DNA from 2 places in the Rossellomorea sp. QJM3NY_18 genome. Region 2 is predicted to be linked to the other one. Evidence: riboswitches for the same ligand, from Rfam matches in the RefSeq annotation. Region 2 holds a riboswitch; the other holds the start of a gene.

Region 1 (7,372 bases), 210 kb from region 2:
TACAAATGGCTGATTCCCTACTAATTTTCATAAATATAACCATGAGTGTTTTATTATCGGCCGGCTGCAGCTATTTGGCACTGAAGGAAGCGTTCAAGCGAAACGGCCAGAAACAACTGGTGAGCAAAAAGGATTTATGGCTCCCTTCCTTTATTTATACAATTTTTTATTGCATGCTCCACGCTTCCGTGATGTTGATGGTTTCATACGAGATTTTCATCCAACGGTTCATCTATTTCGCTCCAATCTTTTTGGTCATTTGTTTTTTCAGTATTTATCTGTCTCTCCGTCTATTTCAGGACGTGAATACGGATAAGGTTCACTTTATCAAGGGAGGGTTCATCTTTTCCCTGATCATGATGGCGGGGAATTTCGCCACGTATATCGGGTTGATTTATCCTTATGTTGAATTAAAACCGATGTACATAGGTTTAACGATCTTGATGACCCTTGGTGTGACGTTCCCTTTTTTCCGGATGCTCCTGCAGCTCAACAATCAGGAAAACAGTTCCTATCGAGGGAAAACGCACGCATTCTGGAGCTTTATTATGGGGCTTGGTTTCTCAGGTATTACCTATCTGACGGCTTACTCCCTTCTTTCACCAGAGAAATATGGACCGCAGCTTTCCCGGGTGGAAAACAATCAGATGCTTCCTTTTATCATTGAGATGGGTATCCTGCTGGCACTCTGGTTCATTCCGGACCAATTGGCCCATGATTTACATAAAAAACAGATGAAGGATATTTACGAGAAAGAACAGGAATACAGGTCCTTATATCAGAATAATCTTTCTGCCATTTTCACGTATAATCGAGATGGTGTCATTATAGAGGCCAATAATAGAGCTGCGGATATGACGGGCTACCCTATGGATATGATGATTGGTCAAGGCTTCCAATCGTATGTCATGGAGAAGGATCTGGACGAGATCCAGACCGCATTCCAGAAATCCTTGATCGGTGAGCCCTCGAAGTTCGAAATGAAATTCCCCCATCGGAAAGGGCACATTATGTCCCTTCAGGTCATTGTGGTACCGATCTACCTCGATGGGGAAGTGACGGGGGCTCATGTCCTGGCGACGGATATTACGGAAGCGATCCGGGATAAGGAGCAAATTCAATACCTCGCTTATCATGATGAACTGACAGGATTACCGAACCGGCGCTATTTTAATGAAGAGTTCGAGAAGAAAGTACAGGAGGGTCATGAGCAGATGGCCATCCTGCTACTCGACTTGAACCGATTTAAAATCGTCAATGATACATTGGGCCATGGATACGGGGATGAGCTCATCTCCCGTGTAGGGAAAAGATGTGTAAAAGTGCTGGGAACGAAAGACTTCATTGCACGGATGAGCGGTGACGAGTTCATCGTCCTTCTTCCTTCCATCAGATGCCGGAATGACGTCCATAAGGTGGCGGCTGCGATTCATGAAAGTCTGGAGACCCCATTTGATATCGGGGGCCATGACATCATCACGTCCACTTCCATCGGGATTTCCCTCTACCCGAATGACGGTCATGATCTTTCCACCTTGTTGAAAAAGGCCGACATCGCCATGTATACGATGAAAAAGAGCGAAGGCGCGTATCAGCTTTTATTTTCCGATCAACTTGAGGAGAAAGGCATCAACCCGATCGAGCTTGAGGAGAACCTGAGAAAAGCGCTGATCAACGAAGAGTTTGAACTGTATTACCAGCCCCAACTCTCCTTGATGACAAACAAGATCGTCGGGGTGGAAGCGTTGGTCAGATGGAATCACCCGGTCAAAGGGCTGATTTCACCCGTGGACTTCATTCCTTTAGCTGAAGAAACGGGACTGATCATTCCACTGGGACACCGCATTCTAATTGAAGCATGCAAGCAGCTGAAAGTCTGGATTCAGGAGGGTCATGAATTCAAGATCTCAATCAATGTCTCTTCCCGTCAATTCCATGATGCTACATTTGTCGACATGGTGAGGGATGTGCTGAACACATATGACGTGCCCCCTTCCCTCATCGAACTCGAAGTCACGGAAAGCACGACGATGCATCATGTGGAAGAAGCCCTGACGAAACTGACTGCCCTACGGGAAATCGGCGTATCCATTGCCATTGATGATTTCGGCATTGAATACAGCTCGTTAAGCTACCTGCAGAAATTCTCGATTCAAACGTTGAAGATCGATCGGAGCTTCATCATGGGACTGGATGATCATGAATCCAATAAAGCGATCGTTTCCGCCATTCATGCCATGGCCAAGCATTTGAATCTGACCATCGTGGCAGAAGGTATCGAAACCGAATCACAGCTGGCATGGTTGAAGAAATTGGAATGTGAGTATGCACAAGGTTACTATTTCAGCAGGCCTTTGCCGGCTGGGGAGCTGATGGATTATATCCATGCACGGGGAACCTCTTCAGCTGTCGGGTGACATAAACCCTGGAGAGGATGAGGATATCCAGGGTTTTCAAAAAAATATATATAAAAGATTCCCAGCGCAGAATTTGCACCAGGAATCTTTAAACTCTTACACTATCAAATTAGTTTCAACAGGGATCCCAATCGTAAACGTGGTCCAATTATCATCAGAATGACAGTATATTTCACCACCATGCTTTTCAATCAACTTCTTACAAATATAAAGACCGATCCCGGTCCCGAGATCTTTCGTCGTGTAAAAAGGTTCAAAGATTGCTTCGATGGTTTCTTCTTTGATCTGGGGCCCATTGTTGGAGATGATGAGATTCGTCCTGCCTTCCTTCACATCACAGGCGACATTGATCTGCCTGTGCCCGTTCACTTCTTGAAGGGCGTCGATGGAGTTCATGATGAGGTTGAGAAATACCTGCCTTAACTCATCACGATTTCCGAGCACTTTGATATCTTCCTCACATTTGAAATCGATTGACACATCCCCATCCAGGAGGCTCGGATACAGGAACTCGATGGTTTCTTCCAAGTGATCGGTCAGGATGATTTCTTCCCTTGTACTATCGATCAGGTCTTTTCTCGATACGTGAAGGAATTGAGAGATGCGGTAATTTAGTTGCTCAAGCTCATGCTGCATGATATCCAGGTATGGAAGATCAGGGTAGCCATTCTGCAGGAGCTTAGTGAAACCGATGATGGACGTCAGGGGGTTCCGAAATTCGTGAACGAAGCTTGAACTCATCTGACCTAGGATCGTCAATCGTTCCTTGTGGGTCTGGTCGATATACAGTTCCTTCTCTTGAAGCTGCTGCTCTTTTATTTCCGTATATTTTCTGACAGCTAGATAGGAAAATCGGTCAAATAGCGAATTAATATCTTCAATCAAGGGCTGCAATGTCCGCAGTTCGATTCCAGAATTACTCACCCATTTAATGATGATGCTCTTGCCTATATTCACGTTATATACGAATTCGCTGATATTCACGTTGGCATTGACCCGTTCAAGAGCCGTCTTGTTGGCAAGTGTGGTGATTTCTTCTTCCGTGAGGGGCTTCACAATCGCACGCTTCACTAATTGAAACATCTTCACACCATTGTTCAATACTTCTTCTTTATATATATCATTATCTGAAATGACGATACTTTTGCGCCAATTATGTAGAAATTCGTCTGAATGATCTTCCAGGTATTGTATCAGCATGGTTGAAGCACTAGTCATTGATTGGCATTCCCTTCATTCCGGTTATTGTCGAAATATTCGTTGATAATATCATAACAGAAAATCAGCGGCAGGATGATAATCATTTGGTATTTTCTTCAGGTTGGGTCGTTTCAGTTGCTGAAAATAAAAAAAGACGAAGGCCCGCCCCTGGGGATGACCATTCGTCCTTCTCAATTACAAACCGCTTAGCTCTTGCACCACTTGTTCAGAAATAGCCCCTTCTCCGCCAAGTACAGTGTAATACCAGGTTCTATTATCTGAAATATATGTTCTTACCGAGGCTGGCACTTTATTTTTCTGAACCAGAATAATAGGTTCATAGTATTTTGCTGCAAGGACGGATCCTGTTAGGGCATCTGCAAAATTTTCTCCTGTTGCAACTGTAATGATATCCCTCGGAATTTGAAGCTGAGTGGCGATGTTGACCGATGTTTCATAACGGTCTTTACCTGAAATTCGAAAAGGATTCTTTTTAGCAAGTTGTTTTTCCACCTGCTCTGAGATGACTGCTTTCCCACCCACAATAATCGTATCCGTAACAGACTTCAGGGCTCCCTTCGTTTCACTCGCTAATTCTTGTTTAGGGCTCAAAAGGATCGGAATCCCATTGGATGCAGCATATGGGGCGATGGATAATGCATCCGGGAAGTTACCGCCATAGGCGATGACTGCTTGTTTATAATCACCCAGTTGCTTGGCAATGTTAGCTGCCGTTTCATATCTTGTCTTCCCTCCGATCCGCTGTACATCCAAGCCGTTTTTCCTCAGGTCCTTGGCAACTTCCTCGGATATTGCACCCTCCCCTCCTAAAATGACCACTTTCTTTGCCCCTAATTCTTTTATTCGTGCTTTCACCTTATTATTTAAGCTGCCTTTTGGATTTAATAGTATCGGTGCATCTTCTTGATAAGCAAAGGGGGCACCTGCCAAGGCGTCAGGAAATGTGGTGTCTCTTGTTAATACAACCGTATCTGAACCGTCCGGCCATCCTGCCTTTGAGATTTCAATGGCAGTATCGTACCGGTCGTTCCCGTATATCCGATACACATTATCTGTGGCTTCTTCTCCAGTAAAAGCGGTGAGTCCATATACTCCGTCTTCACCAAACATGTTTAGATCTGTGGCTACCAGATAATACGAACCTGGCGGTAAAGAATAATAGATCAGTAGTTTTTCACTTCCCTCTTGGAGCAATTCATCCGGATAAATCGGCTCGCCATTCGGACTGAATAGCAAATATCCAAGGTCATTGAGTGGCGTCAATGTGGTTCCGTAAATATACGTATCTTGAGTTTCATCCATACTTAAGCTATAAAAATCCAAATCTTCTTCCCACCAAAAGCTTCCAAATAGGATATCGTCAAGTTGTATAGCGTCAGCCTGATGAGGGGAATCATTGGGTTCCTGCTCATATATATCCCCCATCAATTTCATATCATCTACTTTCTTAGAACCTCTCATCTTTTCCTTCAGTTCATGAGAGATTGAATCACCGAGTACCTTGAATGATTGTTTTTTTGAAACAGAGAAAATTTCTTTTTTGATGGATGATCGATCAAAGGTACCAGCAGCAAGTATTGGAGTGATACTGAAACTGAAGATAAGTAGAAACACACATAAGCAGGTGCAGATTTTCGTCATTACCTCAACTCCTATTCAATTTATTATGTAGGGCCTTTTTGCCACGCAGAAATGAAAATTTTTGTGAGAGGGTTCCAACGAGTGAAGCAAATCAATGATTTTGGTTAAATAATGAAAGCTGTGAGGTTCAAGCTTTGAAATAGTGCTAGAGATGGTGAAGGAGAAGGTAAGATATGCAAATGGAATATGAGAATTCCAGTGTGGTGATAGAATGGAAAACGGCGTATACGGTAGCTGGCTGGCATCGTCTCAACGACGGAAACCCCTATAGCTCTGCGCCACCATTTTTCAATGGGTTTGCCTTTATCGTACGCTTTTTTAAAAGTATTTATAATATCGGGTTTAGAAAATACGTTTCCTTGGTTTTCGGAAAACTTTTATAAAGATGCTGTTTTCTTCTGATCTAAAAATCTTTATCCCAAATATTTTTAATGGTGTCCAAATCTCTTTCATGTAATAACTCGGCACAAGGAACTCCCCCCTTATACTAATTAAATTTCATAAATCAATATACTTATATTTACATTATAAAACCAATATCAGAATAATCTATCATTTAAAAGAAAATACTTATCGACAAATTTCTCAATGACGGTGATTGTTTTTATTATAACGAACAGAAGAAGCCGCATATGACCATAATTGATTGATTGTACTCTCGCTATTTCAAATAAAAAAGAACTTCAATAAATGAAGCCACTGAAAAAGTAGTCACTTTATAAAAATGCTGTTTTTTAGGGGGTCAAATATGTCTCCCTACCAGTCTATCGTCGCTTAGAAGCGAATCTGGAGCCTCGTTTTTTAAACATCATTTTTCATCTCTAAAATGCTGGACTTTTTCAGTGGCCTCCAATAAATGAAGTTCCTTTTAATCTCTATCCTTTGACCTGACTCAAATAACTCTATAACATCCAGGTACTCTGTACAAATTCTACCCACAACATTCACTTTAGGGTTACTCTCTAAGTCACATCGAACAATCTGCATTTCACCCTTATACCGCCCATACAGATCATTATCCTGTGTAATCGTACCCCGTGGCCGCTCCTCGGTAAGTTGTGGAGGAATCTCGCTTTCCGTCCTTGTGTCCAACAACCGAAACACATCCCGGCCCGGATCCGGTCTGAGCTGGTACTCCCCTTGGATTCCATCACTTCCTCTGTACGAGAGCTCGATGACATCCTCCTGATCAAAGCGTACAAGTTTCCCCAGCAGTTCCACAGAACAGCCCGGGTCGCCAACGAATACACCCGACACGCCCCACCGTTTCAATTGTACGGCACTGACATAAGGACTTTGACCTCGGTGGTCTTCCAAAGTGGGAAGTCCCAGATGGAGAGGGCCACGCTTCTTTTCATCCCCCGGTATAAACGCATAGATGGGAATACTGAGCGTATCATACAAATGTTGCTGCTCCAGAAAATACTCCTCATCCAACCCTGTTTCCGGTTTCGGATAGAAATTATGCCAGGCAATCCTGTTTCCTGTTTCCAGCCCGCAATCGATCCACCGCTGCAGTTCTTTTTCTCCAACGGTACTGGCATTGATGGCGATCCGAAAATGACGGGATAACTCGAGCATTTCATCCGTCGTGAATCCATCGTCCAGTCTCAGTGACGTGACGCCCAGTTCCTTCAGCTCTTCAAAATGATGAAGCCCAAGCATGGCAGGCGTCTTCTTTGACACATCGGCAAACACCTGGAATCCTTCCCTTTTAAAAAGGGACAGGAGACCTCTCACCCTCTCAGTGCTTATGCCTGATTCTTCCGGAATATGAAGGGAGGTAAAAGCGAGTTTGACACCTGACGCCGAGGCACGAAGAATCCTCGCCTCAGCATCTTCATCAGACAGATAGACGGAAATTCCGATCATTCAAACTCACTCGCCATTTCATCCTTGAACCCAAACAGGTACGTCAAAGCAAATCCTGCCGCATAGGCAATCAATAGTCCAAGAGTATAGTAGAGGATCTCTCCGGCGTTGACTAAGAAGATCAAAGGCAGACCGGATACCCCGATGGCGAACGTCGCTACATCGAAGTACGCCTGGAATGCTCCACCGAAGCCTGCTCCTAAACAAGCCGTCAGGAACGG
Region 2 (7,372 bases):
AGAAAGGGTAAGTTAATCGATGCTTAAACTGTCTTCCGTCAAAATCAATGTCCATACAACTGAATATGAAGACCGTTTCTACATCACTGCGGAAAACGATGAAGGCGAACTCCTTCCCACGAAAGAATGGAAGGGGCAGCTGTTTCTTTGGCATGAAGAAAGTTACTACGGAACCCTTATCGAGGAATCGAACGAGGGAGTCCCCGTCACGAAATGGCAGTTCCTGACCCTTCTTGCCGGCGAGCATTTCAGCAGCATGATCCAGTGGGACTGGGATGAAACCGGGCAGGCATGCATTGCGATTGCACCGGTGATCTATGAGGCCGTTGAAGCCGGACGCTGGCTGCCTCGCTTTGAAGAATGGCAGGAAAAGGGACTCCAGTTTCACATCCCCGATGAAGTCTGGTCGAACTTCAACGACGAATTCTGGGAGGAAGAGCTGCCCGGTGGAGGTCCGTCCCTCAAAACGTTAACGGAAAACTGGTTTCAGGGGGCGTTGAATGAGGCGATGGCGTCTGGTGGATCGAGTGCGATGAAGCGGATTCAGAAGCTGAAGGAGAGTACGCTGACGTCTGAGGAGCTTGATGCGTACTTTGATGAGAAGCGTTGGAGTGAATGGATCGCTGGCGGCGATGAAGAGCTGCCCTTTTCAATCGGACTCCGGATTACAGAGCCCCTCGATGAGGATGAGTCCTGGGAACTAGAAACGATTTTACGAGACCGAAAGAAACAGAATCGGATCATATCCCTTGCTGAAGACACGGTTCCCCCTTCCTGGAAAAAACATCTGAACGACGTATCTGCTGAACAGAAACGCTGGATGAAAATGCTGCCGATCCTCCGTGACACGGATGGCTCTCTCAGGACCTCACTTGGTGAACACGACGCATGGGATTTTCTATCCGTGCTCAGTGAGAAGCTCATCGATCTCGACATTGAGATCCTCCTCCCATCCTGGTGGGAAGCGATGAAGGATGCCCAAGTACTCGTGAAAGCAAAGCTAAAAAACACGGATACGAGCTATCGTAAATCCTTCGTGGGACTCAACGCCATGCTCGATTTCGACTGGCGTCTCTCCATGAACGGTGTCAATCTTTCTGAGGATGACTTCAATCAGCTCGTTGATGATCAACGCCAATTGGTCAAAATCCGCGGTCAGTGGATGAAGCTCGATCCTGCCATGATTCGCCGGATTCAACAGATGATGACGAAAGCCAAACAGGAAGGAATCTCGATCCAGGATATGCTCGAACAGGAGCTTGTCCCCCGTGAGGACGATGAGTCGGAAACGGACCCCAATGACGATGAGCATGATCCTTATCAATACGCTCGGATCCAACTCGAGCTCAACCGCTCCATGAAAAAAATGGTTCATCAGCTGACGAATGTGTCATCGATTCCGCTTACGGAAACGCCTGATAGTTTTATCGGTGAGCTCCGTCCCTACCAGCAGCTGGGGATGAGCTGGATGCTCTTTTTACGGAAGTTTGGCTTTGGCGCCTGTCTTGCTGATGACATGGGACTCGGGAAAACGGTACAGCTGATCACGTATCTGCAACATGTGAGGGATACCGAAAAACCGGAAACCCCTTCCCTGATCGTTGCCCCTACCTCCGTGCTCGGAAACTGGCAGCGTGAGTTGGAGAAATTTGCTCCGGACTTGAAGGTTCATCTACATTACGGTCCAACCCGTGCAAAGGGAGAAAATTTTGCTGCTGCGATCAAAGATGTCGATGTGGTGCTCACCTCTTACGGCTTGTCCCATATCGATTATGACGAGCTATCACTCGTCGAATGGACATCGATTTCTCTTGATGAGGCCCAAAATATCAAGAATGCCAATACGAAGCAGTCCCGTGCGATCCGTAAGCTGAGCGGCAAGCATCATATTGCTCTCACCGGGACCCCGATGGAGAATCGTCTGTCAGAACTGTGGTCGATCTTTGATTTCCTGAACCACGGCTATCTCGGTGGGTTCACCCAGTACCAGAAAAATTACATCGCTCCCATCGAAAAAGACGAGAACGAAGAAAAAGTCAAAGAGCTTCAGGCCAAAATCAAACCGTTCTTACTGCGTCGTACGAAGAAAGACCCTGAAGTCGAATTGAATCTGCCTGAAAAACTCGAGCAGAAAGAATATTGTCATCTGACTGCCGAGCAGGCGGCCCTGTATGAGCAGCTTGTGAAAGACACGCTCGCTAAAATAGAAACACTGAGCGGATTTGAGCGCAAAGGATTGATCCTGCAAATGCTTAACCAGCTGAAGCAGCTCTGTAACCATCCGGCTCTCTATTTAAAAGAACCGGACCCGAAGTCGATCCTGTCCCGCTCTGAAAAAATGCAGAAACTGAAGGACATCGTTGAAACCGCCCTAGAATCTGGCGAAGCCTGCCTGATCTTTACCCAGTATATCTCAATGGGCGAGATGATCCAGGAAGTGATGAAGGAAGAATTCGATGTTAATGTCCCGTTCCTGAACGGAAGCACGGCTAAAGGAAAACGGGATGAACTCGTCGAGAAATTCCAAAACGGCGACTTCCCTGTCTTCCTTCTGTCACTGAAAGCAGGCGGTACCGGTCTGAACCTGACCGCTGCCAACCACGTCGTCCACTACGACCGCTGGTGGAACCCGGCCGTCGAGAACCAGGCCACCGACCGTGCCTACCGGATCGGCCAGAAACGCTTCGTCCACGTGCACAAGCTCGTTTCATCAGGCACCCTTGAAGAAAAAATCGATGCCATGCTCATGAAAAAGCAGGCTCTGAACGACGAAATCATCCGCAGTGACCAGTGGGTAACGGAATTGTCGGATCAGGATCTGGAATCGTTGCTGGTGTTGGAATAGATGTTGTTGTTGCCTCTTTCCTTTTATGGGAAAGGGGTTTTTTTTAAAAGGGGTTGGACAAATCAGTGTTTTGTACAAATATAATAGGATTTCCATTTAAAAAGTGATGCTTTTTCTCCTTTGTACTGTGAAACTCGTTCCAAATCGTGAACAACCATAACTAATAAAAAAAACACCAGCCTCCCCTCAAGGAAACCGGCTCAATATGAAGACAAAAAGGGGAATATTTCACTTACTAACCGCTATACATATTTATGTCTAATGAGGCAAATCAGGGGCATCGTGCGGGTGACCATTGGAATTTGAGACAGAGTACTTATAGGTTGGATTAACGCTTATGGAAAGAAATCTGGTTGAGGGTTATAAAAGATCAAGATGAGGTTTTCAAAACCGGGTTTGGATATTCGTATCCTTGTTCAAGGGCGGTTACCCGTTGAGATAAGTAGAAGTTTTCGACATTGACTCTTGCTACTTTTTTAATGAGATCTTCCGTCATTTTTTCCAGTCGATCGATTCTTTGTTCAAGTTCTTGCAGTGTGACCAAAACTCCATCTCCCTTTTAAAAAATTAGAACGGCAATTCGATTGGTTCTTTCTTGCTCGGTTCAGGTGTAACCGGGGATGCGTGCTTACTGTCCAGGAAACGGACGTTTTCAGCGACGACTTCGGTGATATACGTCCGCTTCCCTTGATCATTTTCAAAGTAACGTGTTTGGATGCGGCCGGTCACCCCAACGACGGAACCCTTCCTGCAGTACTTCTCCGTATTGTCCGCTGCACGGTTCCACATCGTACAGAGTACAAAGTCGGCATCAGTTTGGCCTTGCTGATTCTTATAAGGCCGGTTCACGGCAATCGTCACGCTAAGTACTGATTTTCCCTCCGTTGTTTTTCTCGCTTCCGGATCTTTCGTCAGTCTTCCCACCAGGGTCACTTGGTTGATCACTTGGGTTCATCTCCTCCTTTCTGTTAAGGTGATATCATCTTACTTCTATGTGCAAATCTTGTAAAATCGTGAATTTCCGAAATTCGAGGCAAAAACGGCTTGAATTTCGGAAATTCGCCTAGGGAGATTTTCCTCTTTTTCATTAAAATCATGGTCAAAAACACAAAATTGCATCTTTCGTCATTTTTTTCATTTATAAATGTATTAGGGAAACAAATCCCCCCTGTGATATAATTTGATAAAACCTTTAAATGGGAGATGTTCGTTCATGAAAACCTTTAAAGTGATTTCCCTTCAAGTAGTGGAGAACGAGGAACTGCATGACTTCGAGCTTGTGGACGGTCTGATCATCAATAAAGAAGACGGTCAGAAAACATGGCTTGTCGAAACGTATATGTCGAATGAATACATCGAATTTTTCCAAAAGGCTCAGCAAAGCAAAGAAGACTTGGAAATCCAGGTCGTGATTTCCCATGCAGCCAATGATCCTGCTGCCTTCATGACATCCATCCGTTGTATCAAAGAAATGGATAAACATATCAGCATTATGTTTGAAGGAAAATTGAAGAAACAACGGAATGAATATGCGGAAATACTGCTTGATGACTTGGTCCAGAAAGGGTACTCCGGGGATGAACTTGTTCGTGAGTTCCGTGAGAAGATGGTGTCTAAGCCAAGGATTCCGGCAACGGCAAAACCGAGCATTTAATAATACGAAAATATGTAATTTCTTGTCGAATTATTTATGATATAATTATATTTAATATTGTGACTTCAAACATGAAGTCTTTAGGTAGGTGTCCCTGATGATTGGAGAGAGAGTTAAGAAATACAGACAAGAAAAAAGAATGTCCATGACGGAGCTCGCTGAAAAAGCAGGCGTAGCTAAGTCATATTTGAGTTCAATTGAACGTAACCTTCAACAAAACCCTTCCATTCAGTTTCTGGAGAAAGTTTCAGCGGCTTTAGGAATTCCTATGGATGCTCTATTATACGATCAACCCGAGGATCAAAACATTGATCACGAATGGATGAAGATTGCAGAAGAAGCAATGGATTCTGGAATCACCAAGGAACAGTTCCGGGAGTTCATTGAATTTAATAAATGGAAATTAGGCAATAAATAAAGTCTTGCGAAGAGTTCGCAAGACTTTATTTATATTACATTATTTTATATCCGGCCTTTACTTCCTGGGATTGCTTTTGTAAATACTCCCTGATTTGTTGCTTAGATATTCCTGCTTCCAAGGCTTCTTTCACTAGCTCAACCCATTCTTGGTCCAATTCTCTATTCCCCAAATTGTTTCCCTCCTAAAATACAGTAAACGTATTCCAGGCAATCCAGCCGCCATCGTATTAATATGCGTTTCAAATTCACGTTGATGTCTTTCATATGTAGTCTTCCAGGAAATTGATTTACTATTAATACTTTAGACCTGTGACTTTGCGTCCCCATTTTTCAATGGGTTTGCCTTTTTCTGCCCTCACTCTTCATCGCTTTTCGTTATATCAATAGTACCATCTTTTTTCAAAATTTTTTGTCTATTCAAAGAAAATTTTTACACTTTTTTCCTACAAGTGAATGCTTTATTCGACATTATCCAAGTTTATTACTAAATAAATTGTTGTATTCTTCATAAGCATAAAGATATTTGTCGAAATTCAAAGATATTTTTTGTTCATATTCTTTTCATAAGCTTCTAACTTTTTTCGGAGTGGGATAAAATCACTATGCCTTAAGAAGGGCGTATAAAATGGTGCTTCAGTTAAGTCATGACCGCAAGATGGGCAAATCCAATCACCTGTTTCAGTGCTACTGAATGAAGAGCGAGTACATCGATTGCAAACTTTTTTATACATTTATCCACCTCTCTAATGTTATGATCACTTCGTTCTTATTAATATATTCGTTTTGTTCTTTATAAAGAACTTTATAAATTAACTATAGTCTAATTTCCATAAAAATGAAAGTCTGGATTTTTTATTTTATAAAAAAACAGAGGCAACTCATAGTCGCCTCTGTCTTACCCCATTACTCGTCCTTATTATCCTTATCCTTCATATCAATATCATCTTCTACAGCGTCTTCTTCAGGTGTGTTGTTATCCTTCGCTGCATCTTTGTCGCCTTGCTTGTTCTTGTCTTCTGACTCAGGGTAGTTCTCTTCATTCATGTCCCCGTTGTCGTTCATATCGTTATTCTCATCCATGTTGTCGTTTTCTTCCACTGGTGCTTCGTCTTCCGGAGGAGGCTCCTGGTTGGCGTTACATCCTACAAGAAGGAAAGCGGCAAGTGCAGATCCACCAAGGATCGATAGTAACTTTTTGCTCATGATGTATGACTCCTTTCTATGTTGGTTAATGTAAGACCGTTACGTTGGTCTTTTGTTAGCTTTCCCGGAAAATGAATTAACTTGCATATGGAATCATTTTTTCAAGGTAAAAAAAGCCGGATTTGACGTGAAATGAATCACATCAAACCCGGCCGCATTATACCTGATTACTCTTGCTTATCCCCAAGAGCAAACATCATCTCTAATTCACAAGCAACTTCACCATCAACGGTTGCAACACCTTTTCCTTTACCGATCGGTCCTTTAAAGCGGATCATTTCCACTTCAAGTCGGAGCTGATCACCAGGCTTTACCTGACGCTTGAAACGGCATTTGTCAATGCCCGTGAAGAACGCCAGACGTCCACGGTTATCCTCGACCTTCAGCATCGCCACAGCTCCGACCTGAGCCAGCGCCTCGACAATCAGCACGCCCGGCATCACAGGGTAATCAGGAAAGTGACCATTGAAGAACTCCTCATTCGCCGTCACATTCTTGATCCCGACCGCTTTCTTGCCTTCCTCCACCTCTAAAATCCGATCCACCAGCAAAAACGGATAACGATGGGGAATAATCTCTTTAATCTCATTAATATCAAGCATAAATAATTCCTCCTACCAATATGTATGTACACTTTATTGTACAGAAACTGTGGTTGTAATAGCAACAGGATGGGAGGGACGGACCTCGAAATCCGCCCTAATCCCCCAAGGAAATCCCTTTAAATCAACATTTCCCCTCAAAAAAGGCATCAAATTCGAGGTCCGTCCCTCCCAACTCCAAATTTGCAACGATATCTACGTAAAAAAAGGGACGGACCTCGAATCACAAGCTCCATTCGCAACGAAACCCTTTTATATCAAGGTTCACTGTCGTAAAAGCTAACGATTTCGAGGTCCGTCCCTCAAAAATTATTTCTTCACTACGATATCAATGATATGCTGCCAGGTTTCTGCTTTGAAGACGTCGGCAGCGTTGCCGTTGCCGATGCCAGCGAAGCCGATGACGGCACCGAGGACGAGGCTTCCTGCAAGAAGAAGGATGAACAGAAGGATTCTGAGCCAGATGGGAAGCATGCGAACACGCACCCAGCGTGATGGCTTAGTTTCGTCCTTTTGCTTTGCCTTTTTTTCTGTTTTTACTGATTCTCTTGTCACTTTTTCTTGCAGTAGCTCTTTTTCACTCATAGCATTTAACTCCTTTTAGCGTATCCCATTTACAAGGCCCATCATTTGATCTGCAAGGGAGAT

Evidence for each region. A riboswitch is a leader RNA that binds a small molecule or an ion and turns the genes downstream of it on or off. The one in region 2 is predicted to bind cyclic di-GMP.
Region 1: another riboswitch for cyclic di-GMP. It lies ahead of AC0VXY_RS20075 (cell wall-binding repeat-containing protein); the one in region 2 lies ahead of AC0VXY_RS21025 (anti-repressor SinI family protein).

What each region holds. Positions count from the first base shown of each region.
Region 1 is NZ_CM149659.1:3,884,817-3,892,188, forward strand. It holds gene AC0VXY_RS20065 (putative bifunctional diguanylate cyclase/phosphodiesterase) at 42-2,417, shown strand; gene AC0VXY_RS20070 (histidine kinase N-terminal domain-containing protein) at 2,514-3,635, opposite strand; gene AC0VXY_RS20075 (cell wall-binding repeat-containing protein) at 3,813-5,279, opposite strand; cyclic di-GMP riboswitch class I at 5,506-5,591, opposite strand; gene AC0VXY_RS20080 (MupG family TIM beta-alpha barrel fold protein) at 6,081-7,151, opposite strand; gene AC0VXY_RS20085 (PTS transporter subunit EIIC) at 7,148-7,372, opposite strand, start outside.
Region 2 is NZ_CM149659.1:4,097,232-4,104,603, forward strand. It holds gene AC0VXY_RS20995 (hypothetical protein) at 1-27, shown strand, start outside; gene AC0VXY_RS21000 (DEAD/DEAH box helicase) at 20-2,845, shown strand; gene AC0VXY_RS21005 (hypothetical protein) at 3,216-3,389, opposite strand; gene AC0VXY_RS21010 (single-stranded DNA-binding protein) at 3,413-3,790, opposite strand; gene AC0VXY_RS21015 (YwpF-like family protein) at 4,059-4,499, shown strand; gene AC0VXY_RS21020 (helix-turn-helix domain-containing protein) at 4,597-4,917, shown strand; gene AC0VXY_RS21025 (anti-repressor SinI family protein) at 4,952-5,089, opposite strand; cyclic di-GMP riboswitch class I at 5,123-5,273, opposite strand; gene AC0VXY_RS21030 (hypothetical protein) at 5,823-6,122, opposite strand; gene fabZ (3-hydroxyacyl-ACP dehydratase FabZ) at 6,290-6,724, opposite strand; gene AC0VXY_RS21040 (DNA-directed RNA polymerase subunit beta) at 7,034-7,309, opposite strand; gene AC0VXY_RS21045 (flagellar hook-basal body protein) at 7,325-7,372, opposite strand, start outside.